DNA from 3 places in the Neobacillus sp. plas4 genome. Region 3 is predicted to be linked to each of the others. Evidence: predicted binding sites of a transcription regulator. Region 3 holds the regulator's gene; each other region holds the start of a gene.
What was found. Region 3 encodes Rex, which represses fermentation and respiration genes when NADH is low (regulators of the CRP and FNR family bind a similar motif). Its sites were predicted from a motif close to TTGTGAAATATTTCACAA; they were not measured.
Positions count from the first base shown of each region.

Region 1 (10,920 bases), 360 kb from region 3:
GGGATGGCCCGCTCCTTGAAGAACTTAAAATGATTGCGCCAGCCAATATGACCTTTACAGGTTATTTAAAAGGTGAAGGATTAGCAGAAGTTTATTCAGCTTCAGACTTATTTATTTTTCCATCGCCAACTGAAACCTTTGGCAATGTTGTTCTAGAAGCACTTGCAAGCGGGACACCGGTCATTGGGGCAAATTCTGGCGGAGTGAAAAATATCGTTACACATGGCGGTACGGGGCATTTATGTGAGCCAGGCAATGCAGAGGATTTTCTCCAGCGTATTGTTCTTTTGTTAACGAATGATTCACTAAGGGCTCAAATTGCGCTTAATGCTAGGAGATATGCACTTACTCAAAAGTGGGACCAGATATTCGAAAACTTAGTGAACCATTATTACTCTGTGATCGATGAGCCTGTAAAAAAGATATATGCTTGAAGGTGAGGAGGAGTAGGATATGGATACAGTTTCTCATATTATGATCGGCTTCGGCCTAGGTGCCCTTGCTCAAATGGACCCGATGATTTCAACCGACAGCACCTTATCAACGGCTGTCCTGATTGGAACCGTAGTTGGTTCTAATGCTCCTGATTTCGATTTCATGTATCGTCTCAAAGGGAAAAGCTGTTATTACCGAAATCATCGCGGGTTGTCACATTCTCTGCCGGCCATCTCAATTTGGTCATTACTCATTTCAACCTGTTTACTCATTCCGTTCACTGGCACCTCCTTTTCCCACTTATTTTTCTGGACATTACTTGCTGTATCTATCCACGTCCTTTTTGATTTATTTAACGTAAATGGGACACAAGCATTTCGCCCATTTTCGTCAAAATGGTTTTCCTTAGACTTCCTTCCCTTGGTCGACCCCTATATAATAATGTTTCATATTCTTGGATTCAGCCTGCTGCCTTTCTATGCTCCAGGCAGTGTGTTTTCTGTTATTTACCTAGTAATCGTCTTTTACCTTTTGATCCGTTTGACAGCAGCCCTGCTCTTAAAAAGGAAACTAACACTGCATTTTCAAAATGCCCTGCAAATAAAATTGATTCCTAAAACTTCACCTTTCCAGTGGAGCATTCTGATTGAAACGGACTTGGACTTTTTATTTGGAACTTATTCGCAAAGCCAATTATGGATTGAGCATACGTTTTCCAAAAAAATAGAATACCCGGAGTTAGTTTTATATAGCTGTAAAGATCAGCAGGTAGATAACTTTCTTAGAAGTACTCATTATGCCTTCCCGTTTGTTCAAAAAAGGAAAAGCGGCTATTTCATTTATTGGAAAGATCTTCGTTTTCGCTCAAAGAAATTTTTCCCTAAGCTTGCTATTGTGTTTATTTCATTAGGTAACGAAAAACAGGTTTCTTATTCTGGGAAACTAGTGTCTATTAAACATTACAAAAGGGTAATTAAGAACTTGGCAGCGTCAATAAAGTAAAAATCCTGAGCCACTTTGCGTTTTACTCAAAACGCCGGGTGGTTTAGGATTTTTTGTTATGGAAGCTCTGGTTTTTTAAATACCGGCGGCTCCCCACCTAAGGTTTTTAAAAACGCTAATAAGTCAGCCTTCTCTTGTTCTGTTAAGCCTAGGGGACTCATGAATTTTTGCATAAAAAAGCTCTTATTCGGGTGGTTATCTCCCCCGCGGTTATAGTAGTCTATTACTTCTTCTAACGTGGCTAGACTGCCATCCCGCATGTATGGTGCCGTGTGAGTAATTCCATAAAGGCCAGGTGTACGGATTCTCCCCAGGTCAGTTTCTTGTCCCGTCACAGCTTGTCTGCCTTTATCCTGGGTATTGATACCAATATTGTAAAAATTGTTATCTGAAAGGTTCGGCCCATTATGGCAGGTCACACAAAATGCTTTTCCTGTAAATAATCTCAAGCCGTTGATTTCTTGGCTTGTCAGCGCCTCTGTTTCACCTTCAAGAAACCTATCGTAGGGTGTGTCCTTTACAACGATTTGCCTTTGAAAGGCAGCAAGCGCTTTTGCGATATTTTGTTCAGTGATTCCATCGTTAAATGCCGCTTGGAACTTTTCTTGATAGCCTTGGATCGCAGATAGTTCTTGGATGAGTTCATCTAGCTGTTGGTTCATCTCATTAGGATTTTCAATTGGTCCAAGTGCTTGCTCCTCTAACGAAGCAGCGCGGCCATCCCAAAAATTTGTACTGTAATAGCCTGCGTTTATAACCGTAGGGCTGTTTCTTGCCCCATATCCGCCAGTATACGTATTAAAGGTAGCCTGATTTTCTCCATAGCCCATTCCAGGGTCATGACACGTTTGACAACTAACCTCGTTGTTCCCAGAAAGCCGTGGGTCGAAAAATAGCATCTGCCCCAGTTCAAGTACCTCCGGCTTCATCGGATTGTCCTCAGGAACCGGTACCTCCCCAATTGGAACAAGTGTTGTATGATTGCGGAGACTAGTTAGAAGCTTCTTTGGATCAAGATCACTCGCTTGCGCTGCGGCTTGCTCCTTTACAGGCTGCTTTATTGGTGCCTTAACCTCTTCCTGCCCTCCGCACGCTGATAAACCGATACAAATTAAGGTTGTTAAAACCGTGCCCTTCACTAACCTATTCATAGTAAGAAAGCTCCTCATGTTTTTTATCTTATCACCATTATAAAATTGGGCTTATTAAAAAGGAGCTCCACATTGTGAAGAAATTAGTAAAGTTGTTCCAGGTGTCCGCCTGAGGTGGACACTGTCCACGAGCGGTGCCTGTCACCGTCGGTGACAGGCACCGCATTATTTCAAGATATCAAAGATGATTTTCGCATGGTCAGTGTTATCAATTTGACCCGCGAAGCGTTCGCTTCCCGGTCCGTACGCATAGACGTTTACGTCTTCGCCTGTGTGTCCTTTGGTTGTCCATCCTGTTAAGGAACGCAAGTTTATTATTTCTTTAATGGCGCTGTCTATGGTACTGACATTCATGGTTCTTGCTGCTCTTTCTACTGATTTTATTTCATTCTTTGTTAAAGGCAGGTCGATATACTTCGTTAAGGTTTCTTTGACAGATGCTCCTTCGGCTATTTCCGCGGCCATGTAATTAGGTGTGCGCTTAACCGCTTTTATCACAGAACTTAACCAATTATATTGATCCTGTGCTCCTATCGATAACCCCCCTGTTGAATGGTCAGCCGTTGCAATCACCAATGTGTGTCCGTCCTTTTTTGCAAATTCAATGGCGGCTTTGAATGCTTTCTCGAAATCTTCAATTTCACTCATAGCACCCACAATATCATTGTCATGTGCGGCCCAGTCAATTTGACTTCCTTCAATCATAAGAAAAAAACCATTTTTGTTCTGATTTAATCGTTCTATTGCAGAAGTGGTCATATCATCCAGAGATGGTATGCTTTTAGAACGATCAATCATCTTTGGCAGCCCTTTCGGTGCAAAGAGCCCTAGTACCTGAGGATTATGATCTTTTTCCATTTCTTCAAGGTTCGTAACATAGCTGAATCCGTCTTTGACAAACTCTCTCACAAGGTTCCTATCTTTACGGATAAAAAAATCGGAGCCTCCTCCAAGCATTACGTCAATTTTATGTTTGCCATTTATTAAATCCTGATAATACTCGTCCGCAATGGCATCCATGCTATTCCGGTTGAATACATGAGCACCAAAAGCGGCAGGGGTCCCATGGGTGATGGGGGCAGTAACAACGATCCCTGTTCCTTTTCCTTTTTCCTTTGCTGTTTCTAGGACAGATTTCAATTTTGCGTGATCGCTCCCTATGCCGATTGCCCCATTGTAGGTTTTTACACCAGTTGCCATTGCGGTTGCTGCAGCTGCTGAATCTGTTATATTATAACTTGGGTCATTCGGAAAGGTTGTCTGCTGGCCCACGAGATACGGTCCAAACTCTGTTGATTCAAGCTCGATAGTAGCCGGGTCATCTTTTAAATAGCGATATCCTGAAGTAAATGATACACCCATCCCATCACCAATTAGAAAAATAATATTTCTAATTCCACTACTATTCTCATTTGCTTTACCTATCTCCGGATAGTAGGTTCCTGTGATTAATAAGCTGATAGCAACTAAAAAAATCCATTTACCATGACGTTTCATGAACATAAAATCCCCCCTATATTATCCTGAATCAAATATAATTATTATGGATATAGGGAGTACAAATTATCCACAAAAACACAACTACCGACATAATAGAAAAAAAGGGATTGAGCATGATATGCCCAATCCCTTTTTTGATACAACTGTCCGCCTGAGGTGGAAAGTGTCCACGAGTGGTGCCTGTCACCAAATTTTTTTCGTCATTTTTTACACCAAATCTTATCACTTAAACTCTCTACAAAAACCTTCTATATCTTCAGGTGATGTGACTGTTTTTTCATGTTCTTCTTCATGTGAGAATCTGCAGAAGTAGAACATTTTGTCACGATACTCATTTTCAAATTGATTTATATCTGAGGGGGAGGCAGCTAATTTGCCATAAAGCTCTTTTGGATAATAATTGATTTCAATATTATTGTTTTTAAATTGCCTATCTTTGACCAGTTCCCACAGCTCGTAAATTTTCTGTAACTCTTTCTCTTTTTCAAAAGGCTCTGCAAAATTTACTACATGGATACGTTCGAAGCTCTGAAGAGGATTTTCATTATAAATAGTTTGATAGCTGTCTTCAAATCGATACTTCTTCCCAATCTCATCAGGAAAAGAACCATAAGCATAGATTTTTCCTGCGTCTTGAAAAATAGCTGCAACCGGAGGCAGCATTTCTTTTTTAAACTGTTCTCCCCAATTTTCCTCTTTATAATTGTCTTCTGTTACTTGATAATTCTCAGAAACATTCACCGTGATAGTCATTTCTGCATTAGCCAAAGGATGAATCTGAAGGGTAAAATCACCCTCATCATCGCCTAATATTTTTGTATATTCGACATCATCGATTTCAAACTGCCCGCCATATTTTTCCTTCAGATATTCTAATGCAGCTTTTTCAGCTTTTGGTTCATTTGCTCCATAGTAGACAAAGTCTAAAGCATATACTCCTAACAGTAAAAATGGTGATAAAACGATTAACCCCACTAGTATCCCAATAATCAAAAATACTTTTTTCATATTTTCTCCATAAATAGTTATTTTTTGGAATCCTGTTCTATCATATCTAAATCTTTAAAAAAGTCAAAATAAAATACTTTCTAACAGAAAAAAATCCCTAAGGATACCACTCCTTGGGATTTTTCATTACTTATTTAATCAGAGATAAATCCAAACCGAATGGATTATCCTGAAGATTGCGAATCTCATTTGGAACCGTAACCTTTGTCCTTTTTTCACGTTCAATGGTTGCCAGCACTACCACAACAGAAGCAGCTAGTTCATCCTTTTGATTCAGCACTAGTTGCTTCAGAGTATAACTAGTACTCCCTACCCGTTCAAGCGAAGTTCGAATTTGCAGCCTATCCTTTGAAAAGATTTCCTTCTTAAAATCCACCCTGATATGTACTAATACAGGTTCAACTCCTGCAATACGAATATATTTATACCAATCTGTACGTGCCTCATCCAAATATTCATAGAGTTGCACATTACTAACATGAAATTGGTTTGTTTCCACAACAACTTCTTTTTCAGTATAATCCATGAACCCCATCCCCTCCAATTGTTATCATAATATGTATTTCACTGCACCCAACTGGAATACCTGCAAAAGCCCGACACAGCAGGGAAAAGAATTCTTGTGATAGCCTTTAAAATCTCTTCTCCCCCTTAGCATAACAAACCTAAAACAACTAACTATAAACTAGTTTTGAAACTCTAAATATATATTTCCCTATTAAAAAATGAAGCTCCTAAGGAAACTCCTTAGGAACAACGTCTAGTATTTTTTTAGCCGGCAGTTTTTGCATACTTTAATGGTTTGATTAGACTCATTCTTTTGCGGATATAACAGCTTAATTCTTGTCCTCCCGCACAACGGACAAGTCCCGCGGCCTTTTGATGGCAGATAATTAATCGTTTTGCCCCTATTCCTCTTCGCCATTTCAATCCCCTATTCGTAATTAATCTTGTTTCTTTATCTAATGATGGACTGGCATAAAAATTGTTAGGCATTTGATTGTTTTTGAGACAATTTCTATAAAAGTGTATGCCGAGTGTCCACCTGGGGTTGAAAGTGTCCACGAGTGGTGCCTGTCACCATTTTTTATCACCACTTTTTGTAACCACTTTTTATCACCATTCTATTCTTAATACATAGTGGACTTCCGGTGGTTCATATAATGTTGGGTGGAGGTGGTGTGATGGTGAAGCGAGTGTTGGCCGTGGCGGTGTTTGGGTGTTTGCTTGTTTTGGCTGGTTGTGGCGGGCCTGTTCAGGATGACATTTTGAATTATATAAATGAGGAGTTGAAGACTGCTCAGACACTGGAGGAGAAGGCGGTTTCTGCGTATGTGGGTGTGGCTGGTGCAAACTATACAGATGATCAAACCATGTATGATGCGCTTGTAAATGAAGTAATTCCCACGTATACCGATTTGTTGAACGAATTAGAGACTGTAAGCATTGAAAGTGATGAACTGAAGGAGATACATGCGATTTACCTGTCAGGTGCACAGAAACAATATAGTGCCTTTGAAAAAATCATTGAGGCAATTGAAAAACAAGATTCCGGAATCATTGATGAAGCCAATCAACTTTTAGAAGAGGGGAGCCTTGAAATCGAGGACTATAATGATCAACTAGACGCTCTGGCTGAAGAACACAACGTGGAGATTGAAAAAAAATAACCAAAAAGAGGCTGACACAAAGGGAAAAACCTCTCCCCTCTCGGTGTCAACCTCTTTCAATCACTATCACGGTCTATTACCCTTTAACATAGTATAGATCCATGCTTGATTCAACAATATACTCGGGTTTTTCTGCCCCGCGCTTTGCTTTATGCCCAGCGATATGCTCCGGACTCTTCTCCCAGTTTTTCCAGGATTCTTCAGATTCCCATTGAACCATCACCATAACTTCTTCTTCGCCGCGACGAACCTTTTTTACCAGAATCTGTCTCCCCAGGTATCCAGGCTGCTGTGCTAACAAGCCGCCCCGGTTAGAAAAGCTCTCAACTACCTGCTCACCAAAACCTTCTTTAACAATGATTCTTCTAATTTGATAAAACATTAACTCCCTCATTTCAATAATGGTGACAGGCACCGTACCTCTACTTCAGCAACTTATAATGCTGCTTCGATTTCTTCCGCCATCATTTTTACAGATTGTAATCCGCCTCCGCTTAAGTACCAAGCGTCTGGGTCAAGGTAGATAACTTTGTCTTCTTTATAGGCTGTTGTCTTTTTGACTAGTTCATTTTCGATTACTTTTTCTGCACCAGCTTCTCCGCCTACAGCTGAGTTACGGTCAATAACAAACAATACGTCTGGGTTTGTCTCCATAATGTATTCGAAGGTAATGCTTTGACCATGCGTGGATACTTCAATTTTCTCATCCGCTGCTCCGAATCCAAACACATCATGGATGACTCCAAAACGAGAACTTGGACCATACGCGCTCACTTTTCCTTCATTTGCTAAGACGATTAACGCTTTTTTATCAAGTTGTGAAGCTTTTTTGTTTAACTCCTCTACGCTTGTGTTGATCTCTTCAACAGCGCTTGCGACTTCGTCTTTTTTATCAAAAATTTCACCAACAAGGTTCATATTTTTCTCAAACGACTCCATGTATTTTGTATAATCTAATTCCACATATACAGTTGGAGCAATCTCTGCAAACTGTTCGTATAATTCAGCTTGTCGTGTAGAAATAAAGATAACATCCGGCTGCATAGCATGAATGGCTTCAAAATCTGGCTCTTTCAAGCTTCCAACGTTTGTATATTTTTCACCAGCGTATTTTTCTAAATAAGAAGGAATAGTCGTCTGTGGAACTCCCGTTACTTCTACACCTAATTCATCTAATGTATCTAAAATTCCAAAATCAAATACCACTACTTTTTCTGGATTTTTATTAATTTCAACTTCTCCATACTTATGTTCAATCGTTAATTTCTCCGCTGCTGCTGTTTTTCCATCACTTGTATTTGACTTACTTTCTTCCTTCGCACCGCCACAAGCGGCCAATACAAAAATCATAGAAATCATAACAACTAAAAAACTCCACTTTTTCATATCGTGATCTCTCCTTTTTGCTGTTTTCGCAATGATTGTTAAAAAAGCCTTTAATTATGAACTAAAATATACACAGATACGGCAGCCGCCCATTTGCTGAATCGGAATATCCATATCGTAAATTTCTTTTAATGCAGCAGATTGGATAATCTCCTCTGTTGGTCCGTCCTTCACGACCTTACCGTCCTTCATCGCAACAATTCGATCTGAATAAACGGACGCAAAGTTAATATCATGGAGCACGATGACCACTGTTTTTCCAAGCTCATCCACAAGGCGGCGCAATATTTTCATGATTTGCACGGAATGCTTCATATCTAAGTTGTTTAACGGTTCATCAAGTAAGATGTACTCCGTATCTTGTGCGATAACCATGGCGATAAATGCCCGCTGCCTTTGACCTCCGGATAACTCATCTAAAAAGCTATTCTGCATTTCAGTCAGGTGCATGTATTCAAGTGATTGATCTACAATCCGTACATCTTCCTCCGTTAACCTTCCCTTCGAATAGGGAAAACGTCCAAAAGAAACAAGTTCACGAATTGTAAGACGAACATTCATATAGTTAGACTGTTTTAAAATTGATACCTTCTTAGCAAACTCATTCGACTTCATCTTTTTTACATCGGATTTATCTATTAGCACTTCACCTGTATCCGAATCAAGAAGCCGGCTGACCATGGATAATAAGGTTGATTTACCTGCTCCATTCGGTCCGATGAAGCTCGTGATTTTCCGAGGCTGGATATCAACAGTCACATCTTCTACAACTGTCTTTTTCCCATAAAACTTTGACAATGACTGGACACTAATCATGCAGCTTTTCTCTCCTTTAACAGTAAGTAGATGAAGTAGACTCCACCAATAAAGTTAATAATCACACTTAACGTGGTTGAAAATGTAAAGACACGTTCAACCACCCATTGTCCGCCAACAAGGGCGATCACACTCATGAAAATCGCACCCATTATTAGGACAGTGTGTTTGTATGTTTTGAAAAATTGATAAGATAGATTGGCAACAATTAACCCAAAAAAAGTAATCGGTCCTACTAAAGCAGTTGAGATTGAAATGAAAACCGCCACAATCACAAGCATTTTTTTAACAATCGAATCATATGGAACACCTAAATTAATAGCTGTGTCCCGCCCTAGTGATAACACATCCAAATACTTTAAAAAACGCCAAGCATAAATCATCACAAGCAAGACTATGATAATTGCCAGCCAGACCAAGTCAGAATTGATATTGTTGAAGCTTGCAAACATACGGTCTTGAACAATCTGAAACTCATTCGGGTCAATTAATACTTGAAAGAAAGTTGAGATACTTGAAAAAAACGTTCCAACAATGATTCCGACTAGCAGTAAAAAGTAGATTGGCTGATTGCCCTTTTTAAATAAAAACTTATATAAAAGAAGTGCAAAAATAATCATTACCACAACGGAAATTAAAAAGTTCACCTGTTTATTGACCATAATCATGTGACCAGAACCTAAAAAGAATATGATCAATGTCTGCAAGAGCAGATAAAGTGAATCTAGACCCATTATGCTTGGGGTTAAGATTTTATTATGAGTAATCGTCTGGAAAACAACGGTTGCATAGGCAATCGTGACACCCGTTAACACCATTGCTAACACTTTAATGGTTCGTTTCGGAAGAGCATACCCAAAACTTCCATTTAATTCATGAAATAAATAGATAGCACAAACTCCCGCAGCGATCAACGCGAGAACAACCAATTTTAGTGAATTACGCATATGCCTTCCTCCGGAACAATAGGTATAAGAAAATTCCGCTTCCGATTACACCAACCATGAGACTGATCGAAATCTCATAGGGATAAATTAGAATTCTGCCCAATATATCACAAATCAGAAGGAAGATAGCCCCAAGAAGTGCTGTATGCGGTAAGGTTTTTTGCAAATGATCACCTTTAAAAATCGAGATGATGTTTGGAATAATCAAACCTAGAAAAGGAATGATCCCAACGGTTAAAACAACTGTGGTGGTTACGAGTGCTACTAGGATTAAGCCAATATTGACAACACGCCGATAGGCAAGCCCAAGGTTTTTCGAAAAATCCTCACCCATGCCTGCTACAGTAAAACGATTGGCATAAAAGTAGGCAATGATAAGGATGGGGATACTTATGTAAAGAAGTTCGTATCTCCCCTTCATAATCATGGAAAAATCACCTTGCAGCCAAGCAGACATGTTTTGAATGACGTCAGCTCGATAGGCGAAAAAAGTAGTCACAGAGGACAAGATATTTCCGAACATCATACCAACCAGCGGTATAAAAATAGCGTCTTTAAACTTAATTTTGTCTAGTATTTTCATAAACACAAACGTCCCGGCAAGTGCAAAAGCAAAGGCTACTGCCATTTTTTCAAGCATGGTAGCATTCGCAAACAACAGCATGGAAACAAGAATTCCAAGTCGGGTTGCATCCAGCGTTCCAGCCGTGGTCGGTGAAACAAATTTGTTCCTGCTGAGCTGCTGCATAATTAATCCTGCAATACTCATTCCAGCTCCTGCAAGTAAAATTGCCACAAGCCTAGGCAGCCTGCTTATCAGGAAAATCTGGGTTTCTTCTGATTGAACATCAAACAGGTCCATTGGTGTTATACTGCTTACTCCCACAAATAAGGAGGCAGCAGATAAGACTATTAATGCTAGTAGTAAGTATCGTTTCTTCATAGTAGTCTCCAACATTCTTTTTTCTATGATTCTCACATAAATGAGAATTATTATCATCAATA
Region 1 is NZ_CM170152.1:647,532-658,451, reverse strand. It holds gene AC2TFD_RS03180 (glycosyltransferase family 4 protein) at 1-434, shown strand, start outside; gene AC2TFD_RS03175 (metal-dependent hydrolase) at 454-1,437, shown strand; gene AC2TFD_RS03170 (cytochrome-c peroxidase) at 1,494-2,588, opposite strand; gene AC2TFD_RS03165 (alkaline phosphatase) at 2,754-4,091, opposite strand; gene AC2TFD_RS03160 (hypothetical protein) at 4,311-5,096, opposite strand; gene AC2TFD_RS03155 (acyl-CoA thioesterase) at 5,227-5,622, opposite strand; gene AC2TFD_RS03150 (hypothetical protein) at 6,281-6,766, shown strand; gene AC2TFD_RS03145 (antibiotic biosynthesis monooxygenase family protein) at 6,843-7,148, opposite strand; gene AC2TFD_RS03140 (siderophore ABC transporter substrate-binding protein) at 7,202-8,152, opposite strand; gene AC2TFD_RS03135 (iron ABC transporter ATP-binding protein) at 8,207-8,968, opposite strand; gene AC2TFD_RS03130 (iron chelate uptake ABC transporter family permease subunit) at 8,965-9,915, opposite strand; gene AC2TFD_RS03125 (ABC transporter permease) at 9,908-10,858, opposite strand.
Region 1: a site for Rex is predicted at 2,661-2,678, ahead of AC2TFD_RS03170 (cytochrome-c peroxidase). Genes of this name have one in related genera too.

Region 2 (10,920 bases), 2.3 Mb from region 3:
TATTCCTGTCTGCCTTTTGCTGCATTTGCTAATGAAAATGAACAATCCACAATTCTGATATTTTCCTGATGTAAATGTTTCAGAAGCCATTCTTGGTCAATGATAATATCCATTGGCATCCCCCAGTAAATTAATTCTTTGACTCTTCTAGCTTTTGATATATCTCTTCTAACAAATCGATCGGAACTCCGCCGTCCAATGCAGTAAATATGCTAACGTAAAAGTCTTCGGCTTGCTCATTTATCTGCGTTATTAATTTTTTAAACTGGTCACTTATTACTTCGGAGTAATAAGCAGCTAGGTTTTCACCTTCTACTTTCAAATAGTCATCGGCTGGACCATTTAGCACGTGATTGAGTTCATCACTCATTAGCTTCTTTTCATTTTTTTCAAAAAAGGACTTTGGATTTTTGAAATATGTCAAGGCTTTTGCAAACTGCTGTTTGTTTAGATTCTGGAATGCTAATGGAAATTCTATTTCTCCTTTATGTTTCATCTCAAAGGATGAAAAAGATATGTCCTTATTGATTTCCATCATACTGCGTGTTATGGCTGAATAATAGTCCATTAACACTTTTCCTGCAAAGACATCCAGTCTGACTGTTGTTGCACGCAGTTCCTGAGCAAAGTCGAAACCTAAACTTTCTAGCATTTCATCCAATGCAACCTGTAATGCCTTCTTTAAATTTCTTCCGTCGTCTCTTAAGGCAGCTGGATTAAATGCTTCCTTAAAAAAGTCACCAAAACGGAAAAATACTCTCTGTTTAATATAGTACAGAAGTTCTTCTGCTTCTTGCGTCATCCGTTTTTGTAAACCGTCTGAACTTTGTTTTTCCAGTATAGCTTTCATTATGGACTTTTGTTTTTCTAATTCAATGCGTCTTTGTTCTTTTACAGAATGATCCTCTTTTGAACTTTGAATTAATTTACCGATCAGCTCTTGAACACGATTTAATTCATTCCCAGCAGAGGTAATGGCCATTTCTGTTAAATCATTTGATATAAAATGGTAGAAATCCCCTTCAAAATTCCCCATGCCTGACTGAATGTCTGTGTTTGGTTCGAGCTTTTCTTTTAGTGCTAATAAACTCGATAACGGATACAGATGCGGATTTCGAATCCCATATTTTATTAATTGCTCTGTTACGTAATCGGCAACCGTATCCTTTTCTTCCTCGTTTTCAGCTAAATCAATCGCATTAATAATAAAGAACATCTTATCAAGCTGGAATGATTCCTTTACCCTTCCCAGCTGGATTAAAAACTCTCGGTCTGCTTTTGAAAAGGCATGATTATAATAGGTAACAAACAATATCGCGTCTGAGTTTTTAATATAATCGAAAGCTACTCCAGTATGACGGGCATTGATGGAGTCGGCTCCAGGAGTATCGACGAGTGTGATTCCTTTGCGGGTTAATTCACAATCATAGTAAAGCTCAATCCATTCCACGAAACACGATTTTTCTTCTAACGCAACGAAGTCTGCAAATTCCTTTAAATCCGTCTCCAAGACACTTCCAAGTTGGTCCCCGTGAAGATGAAATCCTTTTTTGAACGCTTGTAAAAATGCGTAGTGAGTCTTTTCTGATACACCCTCTTGACCCTTTTCGAGCATTACTTTATCAATTTCGCCTTGAGCTGCTTGTAAATTGGGGCTTTGAAGGTCGAATAGTTTTAATGAACGATTTACGTCTTCAAGCATCGCGTTGGCTTCTTTAAATTTCACAAGCACAGTTCCATGTTGGTACTCTGCAGTTACTGGCTTAATTTTATTAATCGCTGCAGTTGTTGGATTTGGGGATACCGGTAGTACCTTTTCTCCCATCAAGGCATTGGCAAATGAAGACTTACCCGCACTGAAGGCACCAAACAATGCGACTGTAAACCCTTTATGTTCTAACCGGTCTGCTTTTTCCTCCAATTCCTTTGCCATCTTATGAAAACCTGGCAGGCCGTCAATCAGCATTGCGGATTGATTCAATCTTGCAACCATACTCTGCAAATGATTTCTTGCCTCTTTCGTTTCACTTTTCCTCGTTACATTAGAATTGACCTTTGCTTCCGACTGAAGCGTCTTGTTTTTCTGAATTTCCTTTGTTTCAGAACGGTGTTGACCATGAATTACTTCAGCTTCTTCTTCCTCCTGTTGAAAAAGCAAGTAAGTGTCTGACTTGTTTTCAACGGTTTCATTTAACAATTTATATACGGAGGCTTCCGTACTCGCAGTCTCTTGTTCAAATTTCGTTCGTTCACCGAGCGCCGTCACATACTGTTCTAGATTTTCAAACTCCTCTTGATACATTTTTGTTAACTGATTTGTTTTCTCTTCTAATGCAGGCATAAGTGAGGCTTTAAACTCTGAGATGCCTTCCCGCGCTATTTTTTTAATTCCATTCGCTAAATCCTCTGTGTAATGAAGCACATATTCGCCCGAAACCATAGCTCCTGGTTTAACCGTTTGAACAATCAATTCGACAGGAACATCGATGGAAAATGATTGAGCTTTACTTAACAGCTCTTGGTTATCAAGTCCATTATTTTTAAGGACACTATTTAAATATTCACGTAAATGCCATTCTAGCTGTGATTTTGTTTTATCGACTAGGTCCTGATAAAGTCGGTCAAGACGGGCATTCTTCTCTTCTAAGGTCTTTTGTTTGGAAAAGAGGAATCCCACCTTAAATTCAGGCTGTGCAGCTTCAAGATATGATTCTGCTAATGCTCTGGTTTGAAACGGCATTAAATAAGCATTCTTCATAATTTTAGCGATTTCATCGTCCATTTCCTTTTCCGTTTCTACTACCCCTTTATTAAGGGCCAGAAGATTCACGGTAAGTGATTGGTACGATTGTGTTAGCTGTTTTTTTTCTTCCTCAGAAAGCTCCTCTAATACATCAAAGATTGGCTGAAGTTCGTCTTCCCTTGTTTTGCGTTGATGGTCAAGATGGTCTTGAGCGATCTTTTTTAAGGAATGAAAAATAGATTGCTGTAGAAGTTGATCTTTATTCTGTAATTTCTCCGCGATAAATGCCTTTAGTGCCTTAAATTCATTTAATTTATGATCTTGAAACTTTAAGGAAGTATAAAAGATTCGCGCTGGCTTAACGCCCCATGCACCAAAAGAATCCTTTACACTTTCTTTAAATTTGCCGAAAGTAAGCTCTTCTTCCTTGTGCTTATCCACTTGGTTGATCACAAGATACACTTCTTTTCCGGCTTCCGTTAATTCCTTCGTAAATAAGAAATTCAGTTCTGCTTGGACGTGATTGTAATCCATTACATATAAAACTAAATCAGCAAGGTGGATGGCAGATTCAGTTGCAACCCTATGGGCATCGTCAGCCGAGTCAATTCCAGGCGTATCCATAATCACTGTATTTGCGGGCAGCTGGGAGTCCGCATGGCTGATTTCAATTTCCTCGATTTGGTCGCCGTCTTTGCAGTAATTCTTAACTAATTCATAATCATACGGTGCCAAATACATCCGAGGCTTTTCATTTTTAAAAATAACTTTCGCATATTCCTCACCTGTTTTAACCTTCACAAGGTTTGCACTAGTGGGAATCGGACTTGATGGCAGCAAATTTTCGCCAACTACTTTGTTAATCATCGTCGATTTTCCCGCTGAGAAGTGACCGCAAAAAGCAATCATAAACTCTCGGTTTTGAAGCTTCTTAGCTAATTGCTTTGTCTTCTCTGCATTTTCTGCGTCCCCCGCTTTATTAAGGTATTCATATAAAGCAAGAATCTTATTTTTAAGCGATGGAATCGTTTCTGTTTTATTAGCTGTTTGCACCATGATTTCTTCCCCTTGTTCACAACTTTGTAATATTTTATATTTTATACGATAATTCAAACTTTTCCTATCGTGAATTCTTAATTTGTTAACATAATATTCACGCATTTATTTTTTCCACTCAGTTATGATTAAAGAATGACGAAAGGAAGTGGATTATGGCATATAAAGAGCGTATTGAGTCAGATGAGATGAAGATTTTTCGGATTTTGGATAACCATATGACTTTACCAAGCAAAGCAAAACAAATTTTTTCTAACTTAGAAAAAGGATTCAAAGGTGAGCTGATGTTTGATCAAATTACTGAAGGGCTTGATTCAAATAAGTTTCTGATTTTAAATGATTTATTGCTGGAGAAGAATTCTACCAATTTTCAAATAGATTCGTTTATAATCAGCCAAGGAACCCATTTTCCTTGTGAAGTGAAAAACTTCGAGGGCGATTATTATTATAAGTCCGATCAGTTTTTCGCAATGAATGATACGGAGATTCAGAATCCACTGGACCAAATTAAAAGAAGTGACACCTTGCTTCGCCAGTTTCTCCAAAAGAAAAAATACTCTACTTCTATAAAATCAAATGTATTCTTTGTCAATCCCGCATTCACCCTCTATCAGGCACCATTGAACAAGCCGATTATTTATCCCACTCAGCTCGATAAATTTTTTGATGAATTAAATGGGAGAACTTCTATACTTAACGATGACCACTATAGGCTTGCCGAGGATTTAGTGAAGGCCCATAAAACAGTTTCTCCATACACTCGATTACCGCCATACGACTATCAACAGTTGAAAAAGGGAACATGCTGCATGTTATGCCATTCCTTTTCTATTTCGTATGATGGAAATATATTAGTCTGCCATTCATGTGGGTGTGTGGAGACAGTGGAGGAAGCCATACTGCGGGCTGTTAAGGAGCTTCAGCTACTTTTTCCAAATATAAAAATAACCACAAATTTGATTTTTGAGTGGTGTCAGGTGATTGAATCTAGGAAACAGATCCGGCGGATTTTGAAGGAACATTATCAAGTAATGGGGGCAAGACATTCTACTTATTATAAATAATATTTGATATATGGTGGAGTGACCGAAAATGCATTTCACATTGCTCTTCGGTCACTCCAGCTCTCATGCATTTACCCAAATGCTCTCTCTGAATGCTCTTCGGTCACTCCAGCTCTCTTGCATTTACCCAAATGCTTTTTTTGAATGCTCTTCGGTCACTCCAGCTCCTCTGCATTTACCCAAATGCTCTCTCTGAATGCTCTTCGGTCACTCTAGCTCCTCTGCATTTACCCAAATGCTTTTTCTGAATGCTCTTCGGTCACTCCAGCTCTCTTGCATTTACCCAAATGCTTTTTCTGAATGCTCTTCGGTCACTCTAGCTCCTCTGCATTTACCCAAATGCTTTTTCTGAATGCTCTTCGGTCACTCCAGCTCTCTTGCATTTACCCAAATGCTTTTTCTGAATGCTCTTCGGTCACTCCAGCTCTCCTGCATTTACCCAAATGCTCTCTCTGAATGCTCTTCAGTCACTCTAGCTCCTCTGCATTTACCCAAATACTTTTTCTGAATGCTCTTCGGTCACTCCAGCTCCTCTGGATTTACCCACATGCTTTTTCTGATTGCTGCTCGGTCACTCCAACCCTCCTGCATTTACCTAAATGCTCTCTCTGAATTCTATTCAGTCACTCCAGCTCCCAAAGACACAAAAAAAGCCAAGGCACTCGCCTTGGCTTCAAAAAAACATCCTATTAATGCGTTACATTTTTTAAGACGTGTTTCATGACAAATGCGTATATAATTACCGTTCCACCTACTAATGCAAAAGCCATAAGATACACCTTCCTATCCGCTCAAATTGAATGAGAATGATTTTCATTACCTTTAAAAATAGGATATCACAGGTGATAATCATTTTCAATACAAAAAGTTAATTGTCATATTTATTTAACAATTTCGGCAGAAATCGATTACATTTTTCAAAGTTGCCGCCATATTCTGTTAGCTCCTGCAGTGCTTTTTCCTCTGCTGGTATGCGGATTGACAACATCAATACATTTAATAGCGTAAACAGACCGGCTGTTATGTATGCGCCAAAAAGTAATGGAACCACCAAAAGTTCAATCGTCACGACTAAATAGTTGGGATGTTTGATAAAACGATAAGGTCCTTTTCTAACGACCTCCACGTTCTGCAAGACAATGATTTTTGTATTCCAGAAACGACCGAGAGAAGAAATGGCCCAGATTCTAATCAGTTGAGCAACAACAAACACAGGCGCAAACAAAGGCCAGATAGGTGATATTTCACGTGAAAAGGTAAAAGTCTCGAAAAATAAAACTAGAAAAAACAATACATGCATCAGCACGATAAAAGGATAATGACCCCTTCCATATTCGATGGCCCCTTGCTCTTTCATCCACTTTTCATTTCTTCGAGCAATCACTAACTCAAGTAAACGCTGAATAATTAACACTGAAACAAAAATAATAAAAAGAATCATCTGTTACCCCCATTTCAGTAATAGCAATTCTGAACTAAATCCAGGTCCAAGAGCGGTACAGAGTCCATATGAATTCTTTTCACCACCGTTTTCCATAAATCGTTTAAGAACATACAAAATCGTTGCCGAAGACATATTCCCATAATTCCTTAATACTTCAAGTGATATGTCTGTCATGGACGCAGGAATTCCCAAGGATTTTATATAGGCATCTATGACTTTTTTTCCGCCAGGATGAGCAATAAAATGTTCAATATCCTCTAGCTCCAGCCCATTTTCTGTTAAGAAATTACTTACATTAGGTTTTAACCACTCTTCGATAATACTTGGGATATCTCTTGAAAATACAACAAACAGTCCTTGATTGCGAATATCCCATCCCATAACATCTAATGAATCGGGCATCAAGGTAGATTGAGTATTTATTATTTCGGGTACAGTCTTTTTTGCACTTGAGGAACGAAGATTTACTTCGTCCCCACAAACTAATGCACAGGAGACTCCATCTGCAAATAGAGACGTCCCAATTAAGTTGCTCTTTGAGAAATCATTCCGTTGAAAAGTCAAGCTGCAAAGTTCTACAGAGAGCACTAATACCTTCGCTTCAGGGTATGCCTTACAATATTCAAATGCCCTGGATAAGCCAGCAGCACCTCCCGCACAACCAAGACCCCATATTGGTATTCTTTTTGTATGTGCTCGAAATGGCAATAGATTCATGATTCTAGCTTCAATACTCGGAGTTGCCATACCCGTTGTTGAGACATAGATGATGGCGTCTATTTCTTGACAATCTATTTCTCTAGACAAAAATGTCTCATTTTTTAGACAGTTAACAATGGCTTGCTTACCGAGAGTGACAGCCGATTCAATATAAGCATTGTTTTTCTCTGCTAATGATTGTTCTTCTTTATACCAATCGATATTTTTTGCCACATGCCTTTTTTCGATTTGTCCATTTTGAAAGGCTTTAAGCAATCTTTCGATATCCTTGAACCTCTCAGTAAAAAGCTCTCTGGCAAAGTCCATCGCTTGCTCTTGTTTAATTTCATAAGGGGGAACTGCTTCTGCAATTGAAAGAATCGAAGGCATTCGTTCTAACTCCTTTAATGTATGTATTGGTATTTTTACCAAATAAAGGAGATTTATGTATAAAAAAAAGCTTCCCTGCGAGAGGGAAGCAAACGTTTTGAAGGTTGTTGTTGTTGTGCTCTTTGATTATAACCCGGATAGTGGATGTATTCATTACGAAAACTTTTCCAATTTCAAAAAATTCGACATCACCTCAACCATCGTCTACACAATCGTTTATTTTTTTTCTGATTGTGTTTGAACCTCAATCTTAATCTTTTTATCTGCCAAGACCCCACAGATTTTACAATCTTGTATTTTGTCATAGAGGAGACGGCATGGTTCACAATAATATTTTTCCATCAATAACACGCTCGCTTCTCGGAAAACTCATATGCTTCTTTTATTCTATTTAAAATTTTCATAATTGTGACAACAGCTAAAAAAACAAGCTTTTTCATCAAATAAGTCATAATCAATTACTTATATCACAGGCACTAAGTGACAGTTCACAATTTATCCACAACTACCCTACTACTATTGTGATATATATCACTGATATATCAATTTTATAACATTAACATAGTGGATATATAAGGAATGAACCTTTTGTGAACTGTCAATTTTGTTATTTTTTCTTCACAATTGTTTTGTATTATGAAAGAGAACTTATTATTTAATTTTAATTTTCTGAAGGGAGTCTTGTGGGATGGCGAAAGCGGAACTTAAAACAAACAAAAAAACAGAAATTGAAGACAGCTCTTCTCTTAAAGGGACTTTAGCATCCGTTTTCTTTTTGGGGATCTTTATAGTTGTCACATGGATAAGTGTCTATTTCTTATTTTTAGACCGTTTTTAATAATAACTGTTTTCGTAAAGTTGTTGTTAAAATCCTAAAGCCGATTTTAACGTGGAAATAGTTATTTTGCGCTTTAGAGTTAGTTTGCAGGCTCTTTTCTAATTAAATTTATTCAATTTTCTATTATCCCAAGATAACTTAGAACAATTGTTCCAAAAAGAAACAGTGTTTAAGAAAAGAGCCTTAAAGAGAGAAAGGGGAAAAAACCATGCATATGCATAAGTTTGAAAAAATTTGGTTGATCTTCGGTGTTGGCGCACTTATTGTTTTTTTATCCGTTGTAGGGGTAAGCGCTTTTTACTTGGGTAACAAGCCGCCTAGTTGTTTAACAACCATTGATCCAAAAAAGGTAGATACAGAGGCTCCGTTTGACAAACCTGGATTAAACAAAGTAGAAGGAAAAGAATGGGATTATGAATTAGTGTATGTTGCTTCTGCATTCTTCTATAATCCTGGAGAAGTAGAAGTACCGCTGGGAGCGAAGGTAAAAGTTATTGCCACCACAAAGGACGTTATTCACGGCTTTCAAGTAGCAGGAACCAATATCAATATGATGCTTGAGCCAGGATATGTGAACGAAATTGTTACAACGTTCGATAAAGAAGGCGAATACTTAGTGGTATGTAACGAGTACTGTGGTACCGGTCACCACTTAATGAGTTCTAAGATAAAGGTGGTTAAATAAAATGACTAGCCAAACAACAAAATTAAAAGTTGATCCACGTGATGGAAAGCTTGCGATGGCACACTTTTATGTTGCCTTTATTGCTCTTGCTTTAGGCGGTCTAATGGGGCTGTTACAGACCCTCGTCCGTTCAGGTAAATTCGAGCTTCCATGGGGTATTGATTATTATCAAGTTTTAACTGTACATGGTGTTTTGATGGGGCTAGTATTAACAACATTCTTCATCATGGGATTCCAATATGCAGCTGTCAGCCGAACTGCAGGAACCCATTCACCAGCTGCAAGACGGATTGGCTGGATTGGCTTTTGGGTGATGACCATCGGTACCATCATGGCTGCAACCATGGTTTTACTTAAAGAAGCATCTGTTCTTTATACATTCTACGCACCACTGAAGGCTCACTGGATCTTTTACTTAGGTATGACATTCGTAGTAATCGGAAGCTGGTTTGATGGTGCTGCCCAGATTATGACTTATTCCAGATGGCGTAAAAATAATCCAGGTAAACCTAGTCCATTGTTAAGCTTTATGGCCATCATAAATACAGTCATGTGGATTGTAGCAACATTGGGAGTAGCTGCAACCGTATTATTCCAGTTACTTCCATGGTCACTTGGCTTGGTAGATACAGTTGATGTCCTTGTCAGCCGTACATTGTTTTGGTATTTCGGACACCCGCTCGTTTATTTCTGGCTTCTTCCCGCTTATATGTGCTGGTATGCAATCATACCAAAAATTATTGGCGGTAAAATTTTCTCAGATTCATTAGCACGTCTATCCTTTATTCTGTTTTTACTATTCTCAATTCCAGTTGGTTTCCACCATCAATTGACAGAGCCCGGAATTGATCCAGCATGGAAGTTTTTACAGGTCGTTTTAACGTTTATGGTTATCATTCCATCGCTGATGACGGCATTTTCTTTATTTGCAACGTTTGAGAGATATGGACGCTCTAAAGGGGCTACTGGACTGTTTGGCTGGTTCAAGGTTCTTCCATGGAATGACGCTCGTTTTACAGTTCCATTCATTGGGATGGCCAGCTTTATCCCTGCCGGTGCAGGCGGTATCATCAACGCCTCCAACCAAATGAACCAAGTTGTTCATAACACGATTTGGGTAACAGGTCACTTCCATTTAACTGCTGCAACTTCTGTTGTGTTGACATTCTTTGGAATTACTTTTTGGCTTGTCCCACACTTAACTGGACGCAAATTAACGAAAGCAATGAACAAGTTAGGAATTATTCAAGGCTGGGTTTGGTTTATCGGTATGGTCTTTATGTCAGGTGCCATGCACTTCCAAGGTTTACTAGGTGGTCCTAGACGTTCTGCCTTCTCTACTTATGGCGACTCAGCTCAGGCTATGGAATGGATTCCATACCAAATCGCGCAAGCGGTTGGCGGATCCATTCTATTCCTTGGAATCATACTAATGATTATCATTTTTGTTAATCTTGCTTTCTTTGCACCAAAGGGAGACGAGGAATTCCCTGTTGGCGAAGCAGAGAATTTGGAGGAAAAAGCACCAATGATTTTTGAAAACTGGAAGCTGTGGCTTGGAATTACAGCTGCACTTATCTTGTTCGCTTACACAATACCGTTTATTGATATTATTCAAAATGCACCTCCGGGATCAGAAGGTTTTAAGACTTGGAGTTCTTGGTAAATTATAAAGAAGAGGGTGTCCCAAAAGTCTAACTTTTGGACACCCTCTTTTCATTATTGTTATTTTAATTGATATACCTTTCCATACTTATCATACAAATAATCAACTAAATACTGGGCATTTAAGCCTTCCCCTGTTATATCTTTTAGAATTTCAAGCGGTTTTTTAAGCTTACCATATTGATGAACGTTTTTGGTTAGCCATTCTTTAATAGGCAGCAGATTCCCTTCCTCTAACAGTTGGTCAAAGTTTGGCAGGTCTTCGAGCATTTTCTTCTTAAACTGTGCCGCATACATGTATCCTAATGCATAGGATGGAAAATACCCAAAGCTTCC
Region 2 is NZ_CM170152.1:4,148,880-4,159,799, forward strand. It holds gene AC2TFD_RS20830 (sulfurtransferase) at 1-107, opposite strand, end outside; gene AC2TFD_RS20835 (dynamin family protein) at 131-3,799, opposite strand; gene AC2TFD_RS20840 (nuclease-related domain-containing protein) at 3,955-4,863, shown strand; gene AC2TFD_RS20845 (isoprenylcysteine carboxyl methyltransferase family protein) at 5,732-6,304, opposite strand; gene AC2TFD_RS20850 (type III polyketide synthase) at 6,308-7,396, opposite strand; gene AC2TFD_RS20855 (cytochrome c oxidase subunit 2A) at 8,085-8,234, shown strand; gene AC2TFD_RS20860 (cytochrome c oxidase subunit II) at 8,443-8,919, shown strand; gene AC2TFD_RS20865 (b(o/a)3-type cytochrome-c oxidase subunit 1) at 8,921-10,585, shown strand; gene AC2TFD_RS20870 (carboxypeptidase M32) at 10,645-10,920, opposite strand, start outside.
Region 2: a site for Rex is predicted at 7,916-7,933, ahead of AC2TFD_RS20855 (cytochrome c oxidase subunit 2A). Genes of this name have one in related genera too.

Region 3 (10,920 bases):
TTTATAGCATTTTGTCGATTCATAGTTGAAAATGTAAGGGTAGATACTATATAGAATGGACGAATACATGAATATAATTAATAAACAGGAATTGTATAAATGGAGGATAAGAATGAGTAAAAAATTATGGATAAGTGTGTTAATGGGACTTTTTCTTGTACTTGCTGCATGCAGCCTACAGCCTGACACGTCACAAGGTGAAAAAGAGCCTCATGTGGTAAAGGAAGATGACAATCTAGACAAGGAACCTGATGTGGTAAATAAGGAAGACAATCAAGATGAAGAATCTGATGGTGTAGAAGGTGAGAACAAGCAATATGGAAATGAAGTATTTAATGAAGTAACCGTATTAAAAACAGGTGATCAGGTAGTAGTAAAAGGAAAGGCAAGAGTTTTTGAAGGTGTTTTTCAATATGCCGTCATTTCTGGAACAGAGATATTACGAGCAAACCATTATCAAACGGATGGTGCCCCGGCTTGGGGGAATTTTGAGATTACGATTGAAAAGGATCTATTAGCAAAAGACAATGTTTCGATGGAGCTTTTCGTTTATTCAGCTAAAGATGGATCAAAAACAAACATTCTAACGATTCCTATTAAATAGTAAAGGGGCTTGGACATAATCATCAAGCCCCTTTTTTATTATTCCGCCAGTTCGGCCCATTCATCCATTAACTGTTCGAGTTCAGCTTTTGCTTTTTCATTTTTCAAGTTAATTTCCAAGACCTTCTCATGGTCCTGGAATACTTCTGGTTCACATAACTTTTCCTCGAAATCTTGAATGAGTGTTTCCAGTTCTTCTATACGAATTTCTATTTCTTCTAATTTTCTTTTCCGCTGCCGCTCGAGCTTTTTGGTTTCTTTATCCTGATGATAGTTATTTTTCTCTAGTACTTCCATTTGTGTCTGCCTTTTATTCACACTTGCAGCTTCTAAAGCCTTTAGCTCTTCCTGCTCAAGCTTTTTTTCCACATAATAGTCATAATCCCCGAGATATTCAGTACTGCCATGGGCGCTAAGCTCCACTACCTTAGTTGCAATTCGGTTAATGAAGTAACGATCATGTGATACAAAAATAATCGTTCCGGGGTAGTCGACTAAGGCATTTTCAAGAACTTCCTTACTGTCTAGGTCCAAATGGTTGGTTGGCTCGTCCAATATCAGGACATTTGCTTTCTCAAGCATTAGTTTGGCGAGGGCTAGCCTTGCTTTTTCACCACCGCTCAGGGTGGAGACAATTTTTAATACATCATCACCCGAAAAGAGGAAGTTGCCTAAGACAGTACGTATTTCCTTTTCACTAATTAACGCCCATTCATCCCAAAGCTCGTTGAGAACGCGCTTATTTGAGGTCAATTCAGCTTGCTCCTGGTCATAGTAGCCAATGGCTAAATTTGCACCATATAGAACCTTCCCGGAAAGAGCAGGGAGTTTTTTGATAATGGTTTTTAGAAGAGTAGACTTCCCAACTCCGTTTGGACCTACTAAAGCAATACTTTCACCACGGTAAGCCCGCATGGAAATATTCTCAGATACCTTTTGTCCATCATAACCAACCGCAAGGGAATCCACTGTTAGAACATCATTTCCGGTCTGTTTCTCAATTTCAAAAGAGAAGGTTGCAGATTTCTCATCCCCTAATGGGCGATCCATCAGATCCATTTTCTCAAGCTTTTTGCGCCGGCTTTGTGCTCGTTTCGTCGTGGAGGCACGGGCTAGATTGCGCTGGATAAAATCTTGAAGGTTGGCTACCTCTTGTTGCTGTTTCTCGTATAACTTCAAATCACGTTCGTAACTGGCTGCTTTTTGATCGAGATACGCACTATAGTTCCCGATAAATTTTTGAATTTGTTTACGCGAAATTTCATAAACCTGCGTTACTACTTTGTCTAAGAAATAACGGTCATGTGAAACGATTAAGATGGCTCCGTCATACCCTTGAAGATATTGTTCCAGCCAAGTAAGCGTATCAATATCAAGGTGGTTTGTCGGTTCATCCAGGATTAAAATATCAGGCTTTGATAAAAGCAGTTTTCCTAACGCTAAACGCGTCTTTTGCCCGCCGCTTAGGCTGGAAATCATTAATGAGCTATCGTGAAAATTTAATCCATGTAAGATGGAGCGAATATCTGCTTCATATTGATAGCCGCCTTGTTCCTTGAATTTCACTTGCAGCTCGTCATATTCTTTTAGAATGCGCTCATAGCTGCTTGTATTCTCGATAGCAGCAGGGTCTGACATCTGCACCTCTAGTTGCCTGATGGCGGCTTCCATACGTCTTAATGATTCAAATACGGACAGCATTTCATCCCAAATTGATAAATGTGATTCTAAACCGGTATTCTGAGCTAAATAACCAATACTTACACCCTTTGGCTTAATAATCTCCCCGCCATCATGGGATAAATGCCCGGCAATGATTTTCAATAATGTCGATTTACCAGCACCGTTTCGTCCCACAAGTGCCACACGATCACGGGTTTGTAATTCTAGTTTTATATTCGATAAAATAAGGTCTGCACCATAGTATTTTGCTAATTGATTAACCTGTAATAATATCATTGTTTTCACCTCAATTACTCTAATAAGTGTACCTCATTCGGGGATTGTCGGCAATAAACTGCCTTGTTGTTGGGGAAAGTAAGGGGATAATCAAACATAAAATCATGTAATTTTTTATCATGAGTTCAAAGTTTCACAGACAAATTGTGAAAAATATAGTATGATTTTTGGTGGGAGGATACTGTTTATGTCTGAATTTACTCATTTTAACGAAGAAGGAAGAGCGAAGATGGTGGATATTAGCGATAAGCCAGAAACCACTCGTACGGCACTTGCTCATTCCAGCATTACTGTTAGTAAAGAAATTTACGAAAAAATAACCAATAATGAAATGAAAAAAGGCGATGTTCTTGCAGTAGCTCAAGTTGCTGCGGTAATGGCAGCAAAAAAGACGTGGGATATCATCCCGATGTGCCATCCTATTCCTTTGACGGGGGTAAATATATCTTTCTCATGGAAAAAGGAACATGATATGGCTTTTACATTAAATATTGCAGCTTCTGTCAAAACAAAAGGAAATACAGGTGTGGAAATGGAAGCGTTAACAGCTGCTTCCACATGTGCTTTAACCGTTTATGATATGTGTAAGGCAGTGGATAAAGGTATGGTAATTGGAAAGACCTATTTGGTTGAAAAAACCGGAGGGAAAAACGGAGATTTCCATAGAACGGAATCAGTAAGGTAACAATTATTAACTATAGGGGGTGGGAGAATATGAGTAATGAAACAATGAAAATACCACAAGCGACAGCAAAGCGGCTGCCCTTATATTATCGATTCTTAAAGAATCTACATTCCTCCGGTAAACAGAGGGTATCGTCAGCAGAACTAAGTGAGGCAGTAAAGGTAGATTCGGCAACCATTCGCAGAGACTTTTCCTACTTTGGTGCCTTAGGGAAAAAGGGATATGGCTATAATGTCAATTATTTATTAACATTTTTCCGGAAAACGCTGGACCAAGATGAATTAACAAAAGTAGCTCTAATAGGTGTTGGTAATCTCGGTACAGCATTTTTAAATTATAACTTTTTAAAAAATAATAATACAAGAATTGAATGTGCCTTTGATGTCGATCCAAACAAGATGGGAACAACTATCCGGGATGTTCCCATCTATCCGATGGATGATTTAGAAGAGTACTTAAAGAATGATGATATTCATGTAGCCATTCTAACAGTGCCAGCACCTGTGGCGCAGATGATTACCGACCGCCTGGTAAATTCAAATATAAAGGCGATATTAAATTTTACACCTGCAAGATTAAATGTACCTCCATCTATTCGCGTGCACCATATAGACTTAGCAGTTGAACTGCAATCTCTAATCTATTTCCTAAAGCACTATCCAACTGATGATACAGAAGAATAAGAGTAAAGACCTTTTCAGCAGCCGAAAAGGTCTTTTTTTGTCGATAAGAAATAGAGAGTGTGAACTTTACTAGCGTAACAGTGTTATGTTACACTGTATTTGGAAAGGGGTTATAAAGATGAATGAGGAGTTAATTTCAAAAAAAGATTTATTAGACTTGACCGGAATCTCTTATGGACAATTATATAGATGGAAAAGAAAAGACTTAATACCAGAAGATTGGTTTATTCGCAAATCAACGTTTACCGGACAGGAGACCTTTTTTCCTAAACAAAAGATTTTAGAGAGAATTGATAAAATTCAAACGATGAAAGAAAATCTATCCTTAGATGAATTGGCAGATATGTTTTCCCCAAATGTAAGCGATATAAAACTTGAAGCAGATGAATTAGTGAGACGTAACATTGTTTCTCGTCCAGTAATGGATTTCTATCTGGAAAATGAAAAGGGAAATCTTTCGTTTCATTTTTCAAGGATCCTGGAAGTATTTATTTTAGAAAAGCTGCTGCAGTCAGGAGAAATTAATTTGGATGAAGGGAAAATGCTCTTGCAGGTATTGATTGAAAACAGGGATCAAATCAAGCAAAAAAGAACGGACTTGGTGATGACGAGAAAATTAGGGGTTACACAATGCCTATTGCTAATGAATACGGAAGGATACCATTTTGATTCAGGAACGAAACTGGTTTCACATATTTCAATAAATGCATGTATGGAAGAAATCAAAGCGAGATTCGTATAAAGGGGAATGAACGATGGAAACGAAAAAACGAGGAGACCTCATCATCAATGGGCTTGGGTCATCTAATGGGGGACAATTTGAACGTGTTACCTTAAATGGTAAAGGAACGATTAATACTGATGTAGAATGTACCCAGTTTGAATGCAGTGGATTAGGGACAGTAAATGGGAATGTGGCAGCCGCTACAGCAAAGATTAGCGGGAATGGGAAAATAAACGGATCAATAGAAGGAGAATTCCTTTCGATTGATGGCACTGCAAAGGTTAAAAATCATGTGGCTGTAAAAAATTTAAAGGTATCAGGGAAAGCTTCTGTTGGCGGAAAAATCAAATGTGATGAGATAAAAATAAAAGGTAGAATGACGGTGGGAGAAGATTGTGAAGCGGAAACCTTTAAGGCAGAATCACAATTTACAATAGGCGGTTTGTTAAATGCTGATCTGATCGACATCACGATTTTTGCTGAGTGCAGAGCAAAAGAGATTGGCGGTCAAACGATTCTTATTAGACAAAAATCGCCATTTTTTTGTTTATTAAAAGCGTTCATTCCAACCCAACTAGAAACAGAATTAATTGAAGGCGATAGGATTGAAATCGAAAATACGAAGGCTGCTGTTGTCCGAGGAAACAACGTTACGATAGGTCCGAATTGCCTTATTGGTGTTGTAGAATATTCGGGAGAATTTTCGATGGATGAAAAAGCAGTGGTCAAAGAAGTCCGAAAGGCTTAAGGGGGGAAGAGAAATGGCAAAAATGCAAAATTTAACGATTAAAGGGTCTGGCAGTTATCCTGGCGGTCAATATGACAAAATCAGCATTCGAGGAGAAGGCACGATTGTGAATGATATCGAATGCTCCGTTATTCATGTGTATGGAACAAGTGAGGCATTAGAAAGTGTTAAAACAGGGTCGATCAAAGTGTACGGCGAGGCAGAGGTAAAAGGGGATTTACAGTCCGATGAAACGCTGATTATGGGATCAATGGAGGTTGGCGGCCGAGCTGGTTTAAAAAGAATTAAAATCCTTGGGATGCTGGAAGTGGGCGAGGATTTAACGGGAGAAGAAGCGAATATAAAAGGCAGTATATCTGTAAACGGAGACGTCGAATATGAAACCTTTGAATCAACAGGAGGGTTTGAAATCAAAGGTCTTCTTAATGCCGATAAGATAAAAATTTCATTGCGTTTTGGGCAAAGTTCAGCGGAGGAAATTGGCGGAGGGGTCATAAGTGTTAAGAAAAAAAGTTCTTTTCTTCCTTTTAGCAAAGATACAGGAACTCTAACCGCTAAAGTTATCGAAGGTGATGACATTTACCTGGAAAATACAAAAGCTGACATCGTTCGCGGTAAACGAGTAAAAATCGGCACTGGCTGCCAAATTGGGACAGTGGAGTATACGACGGAATTAGCACATGATCAAAGTTCCACGGTTAAAACAAAGATAAAGCTTTAGAGGAAGGGCTTTGTTAAAGACTGATGTGGGGTATTTTTCGAAAATAATTTATGAAGGACAAAACTCGTTGAGGAAATTCTTGAAATGTCCTTCACCCTGGTTATGAGGGACAAAACTCGTTGAGGAAACTCTTGAAATGTCCTTCATCCTGGTTATGAAGGACAAAACTCGTTGAGGAAATTCTTGAAATGTCCTTCACCCTGGTTATGAGGGACAAAACTCGTTGAGGAAACTCTTAAAATGTCCTTCATCCTGGTTATGAAGGACAAAACTCGTGAGGAAACTCTTGAAATGTCCTTCATCCTGGTTATGAAGGACAAAACTCGTTGAGGAAACTCTTGAAATGTCCTTCATCCTGGTTATGAAGGACAAAACTCGATAAGGAAACTCCTGAGATGTCTTTCATCCTTGTCATGAAGGACAAATCTCATTGAAGAATCTCCTGATATGTCCTTAATCAATCTTTTATATCGCTATACAGATAATCAACAATGAACAATAAAACAGCCAAAGGAAAAAGCCTTTTCACCCACAAAGTGAAAAGGCTGGTTTGTTATTTTTTTGGTTTTTCCTTATATCTATTGTGAAGGAAGATCATTCGTATACCTGAACCAAAGTCAAAGGTAGCCAATAAAACGAGCAGGTAGCTGAAAAATCCCCAGCCGTTTTGCTGAACATCCTCAATGGCAAAATAGGTAAACAAACCTCCTAAAACAAAATAGATAATCCCGGAAAACATAGGTGAACGTCTCATAGAAAGCCTCCGATAAAGTTTTGAATCGATTCTGCCTCACGAATGAATTCGTCTATCTCATCTTTGTAAACAGATTGAATCACGACAACCAATGTATTCATGGCGACATGGGCGAAAATCGGTACAATGATGTGTTTTGTTTTTACATAGAGAAAAGCAAAGGTAAAGCCCATTGCAGAATAAAGAAGAATATGCTGCGGTTCCATATGGGCAAGGGCAAAGATGACCGAGCTGATTAATGCTGAGAAAAAAAAGTTCAACCGTTTATGAAGAGAACCGAAAATAATTTTGCGAAAAACGATTTCCTCCAGAATGGGACCGATTACTGAACTGACCACCATAGCAAGGGGAAAGGATTCAATAATGGCAAGAATTTGCTGTGTGTTTTCTGAGCCCATTTCAACACCAATAAGCTGTTCAATATTAGCAGCAAGGGCTTGGGCGAATAAGGCGAGGAAAACACCAAATACAGCCCATACAGCAGAAAATCCAAATGAACTGCTTCTTTCATTCAGGCTAGGACTCTTAATTTCCTTTCGTAATAGGAAAAGAATAATAAGCAAGGCAATGGTAAAGCTGAAAATTAACCAGTAGGGGACAACTAAGCCTTGATTTATCCCTAAATAGCCAAATAAAAACATCATTCCCGGTATTCCTACAATGCTGGATAACTGCATGGCTATATAAACAATTAAAATAATCCAATATTCTCTTTTCAAATTGTTTTATCTCCTTTAGAGAAGCCTTCTTCTTATTTTAACCTATTCTCCATTTTACTAATAATCGCAGGCTCGTTTCAATTTTAATGATTTTATCTTTAGAGATATGTATATTCCTTTGAATGATTCGCATACTGGTTAAGGTTGTAAAAAAAAATTTAGCTTCATACTTGCAAATTTTCTATGCATTTATTATTATAATAATTGTGTTAGCACTCAAGTAAGGAGAGTGCTAATAAGTCAGAATTACATATCTATTTGAGGAGGTTGTTTGATTTGTTAAGACCATTAGGTGATCGTATTGTCATTGAGCTTGTTGAATCAGAAGAAAAAACTGCAAGCGGTATCGTGTTACCAGACTCAGCTAAGGAAAAGCCTCAAGAAGGAAAAGTTGTTGCTGTAGGTACAGGCAGAGTGCTTGAAAGTGGCGAACGTGTTGCTCTTGAAGTTTCTGTAGGCGATCGTATTATCTTCTCAAAATACTCTGGTACAGAAGTGAAGTTTGAAGGAAACGAATATTTAATTTTACGCGAAAACGATATCCTTGCTGTAGTTGGACAATAAGGATTTTTAAAAATCAATAATGAGTTTAAAAAATACGAGGAGGTTTTTTGAACATGGCTAAAGAAATTAAGTTTAGTGAAGATGCACGCCGCGCAATGCTTCGTGGTGTTGACGCTCTAGCAGATACAGTAAAAGTTACACTTGGACCTAAAGGACGTAACGTCGTTCTTGAAAAGAAGTTTGGTTCACCACTTATTACAAATGACGGTGTAACCATCGCGAAAGAAATTGAATTAGAAGATGCTTTTGAAAACATGGGTGCTAAGCTTGTAGCTGAAGTAGCTAGCAAAACAAACGATGTTGCTGGTGACGGTACAACAACTGCAACGGTTCTTGCTCAAGCAATGATTCGTGAAGGTTTGAAAAACGTTACAGCTGGTGCAAACCCAATGGGTATCCGTAAAGGGATTGAAAAAGCTGTTGCTACAGCTGTAGAAGGATTAAAAGCTATTTCTAAGCCAATCGAAGGCAAAGAGTCGATTGCACAAGTTGCTGCTATTTCTTCTGATGATAAAGAAGTAGGTAATTTAATTGCTGAAGCGATGGAGCGCGTTGGTAACGACGGTGTTATCACGATCGAAGAATCTAAAGGCTTCACAACTGAATTAGATGTGGTTGAAGGTATGCAATTTGACCGCGGATATACTTCTGCTTACATGGTAACAAACACAGATAAAATGGAAGCTGTTTTAGAAAATCCATATATCTTAATCACAGACAAGAAAATCTCAAGCATCCAGGAAATCCTTCCTGTCCTTGAACAAGTAGTTCAACAAGGCAAACCATTATTGTTAATCGCTGAAGATATTGAAGGAGAAGCACTTTCTACTTTAGTATTGAACAAACTTCGCGGAACATTCAATGCAGTTGCTGTTAAAGCTCCTGGCTTTGGTGATCGTCGTAAAGCAATGCTTGAAGATATCGCTGCATTAACTGGCGGTGAAGTGATCACTGAAGAGCTTGGCCGTGAATTGAAAACAACTACTATCACATCTTTAGGACGTGCTTCTAAAATTGTTGTAACAAAAGAAAACACAACAATCGTTGAAGGTGCAGGCGAAACTGCTGCGATTCAAGCTCGTGTAAACCAAATCCGTGTTCAATTAGAAGAAACTACTTCTGAATTTGACCGTGAAAAATTACAAGAGCGCCTAGCTAAATTAGCTGGCGGTGTTGCGGTAATTAAAGTTGGTGCTGCGACTGAAACGGAATTAAAAGAGCGCAAGCTTCGTATCGAAGACGCTTTGAATGCTACTCGCGCTGCTGTTGAAGAAGGTATCGTATCCGGTGGTGGTGTTGCCCTTCTTAACGTATACAGCAAAGTTGCTGAAATTCAAGCTGAAGGCGATATCCAAACTGGTGTAAACATCGTATTACGTGCGATCGAAGAGCCAGTTCGTACAATCGCTCACAACGCTGGTCTAGAAGGATCTGTTATCGTTGATCGCTTAAAGCGCGAAGAAGTTGGAACAGGCTTCAACGCTGCAAGCGGTGAGTGGGTAAACATGGTTGACGCTGGTATCGTTGACCCAACTAAGGTTACACGTTCAGCACTTCAAAACGCTGCATCTGTGGCGGCTATGTTCTTAACAACTGAAGCAGTTGTTGCTGACAAGCCAGAAAAGAACGCTCCTGCAATGCCTGACATGGGCGGCATGGGTGGAATGGGCGGCATGATGTAATATCAGCCCACTATCCCTTGATTTTATAGGGGTCTTGCTTGTAATGCTCTTTAAGGGGCAACATAAGGGTAACATTGAACCTTTATAAGGTTAATAATTAGAGGCTTCCCATAAGTTCTTTGAACTTTTGGGAAGCCTCTTTTTTCATTTCTTATATGACATCCCCACTGAAATGGAGAGTACTATTATTTTGATTAGATTAACAAGTATTTACATAGTTTTTTTACTAAAATGTTATTATACTTATAAAAATCATCAGTTTCATGTTTAGTTGTAACAAACGTCATATGAGCTACTTTTTTATTGCTGGATCCTTAACCCTATCGTTATTCTCTCTCACTGTTCCCACACTAATTCGCTTTATAAAGCTGGGGCATATGGGAGGAGTAATTGATACTCATCTATTTAGTGAATAACTAGAAGAATTCTTATCTTGAAATTAAGAAGTTTAACCCTGAAAATATACTTATAGTAATCCTGTATCACATCTTTGGTATAAACCTAGTTAGAAATATACCATACAACTCATAATTTATTTCTGTGGTGAATTTTCAATCAAATATAATATTTCCATTTCAAGGAGGAATAAAAAATGGATATGAATTATGTTGAAAAGCAAAGTTTTACTGTCGATAACTTTACTTTTGAAAGTGGAAAAACCATTCCGGTTACATTAGGTTATGAAACATATGGTGAATTAAATGAAGACAAATCTAATGTTATCCTAGTCAATCATTATTTTAGTGGTTCTTCGCATGCAGCAGGGAAATATACACCGGAAGATCCTCTTCCAGGATACTGGGATGATTTAATTGGCCCTGGAAAAGCGGTCGATACAAATAGATTCTTTGTAATCAGTACAGATAATATTGCGAATGTACATGTGAAAAATCCAAAGGTTATCACTACTGGTCCACGTTCAATTAATCCAGAAACAGGAAAGAGATATGGCCTTGAGTTCCCACAATTTAATTATAGAGATATGGCTAGAATTCAACATGAATTTTTAACAAAACAACTAGGCATTAAAAAATTGTATGCTGTTATGGGACCCTCTGCGGGTGGTATTATCTCTATT
Region 3 is NZ_CM170152.1:286,748-297,667, forward strand. It holds gene AC2TFD_RS01530 (Gmad2 immunoglobulin-like domain-containing protein) at 113-604, shown strand; gene AC2TFD_RS01535 (ABC-F family ATP-binding cassette domain-containing protein) at 643-2,562, opposite strand; gene moaC (cyclic pyranopterin monophosphate synthase MoaC) at 2,750-3,247, shown strand; gene AC2TFD_RS01545 (redox-sensing transcriptional repressor Rex) at 3,277-3,930, shown strand; gene AC2TFD_RS01550 (YhbD family protein) at 4,049-4,672, shown strand; gene AC2TFD_RS01555 (bactofilin family protein) at 4,686-5,402, shown strand; gene AC2TFD_RS01560 (cytoplasmic protein) at 5,416-6,123, shown strand; gene AC2TFD_RS01565 (YdiK family protein) at 6,677-6,877, opposite strand; gene AC2TFD_RS01570 (CPBP family intramembrane glutamic endopeptidase) at 6,874-7,596, opposite strand; gene groES (co-chaperone GroES) at 7,873-8,160, shown strand; gene groL (chaperonin GroEL) at 8,214-9,842, shown strand; gene AC2TFD_RS01585 (alpha/beta hydrolase family protein) at 10,441-10,920, shown strand, end outside.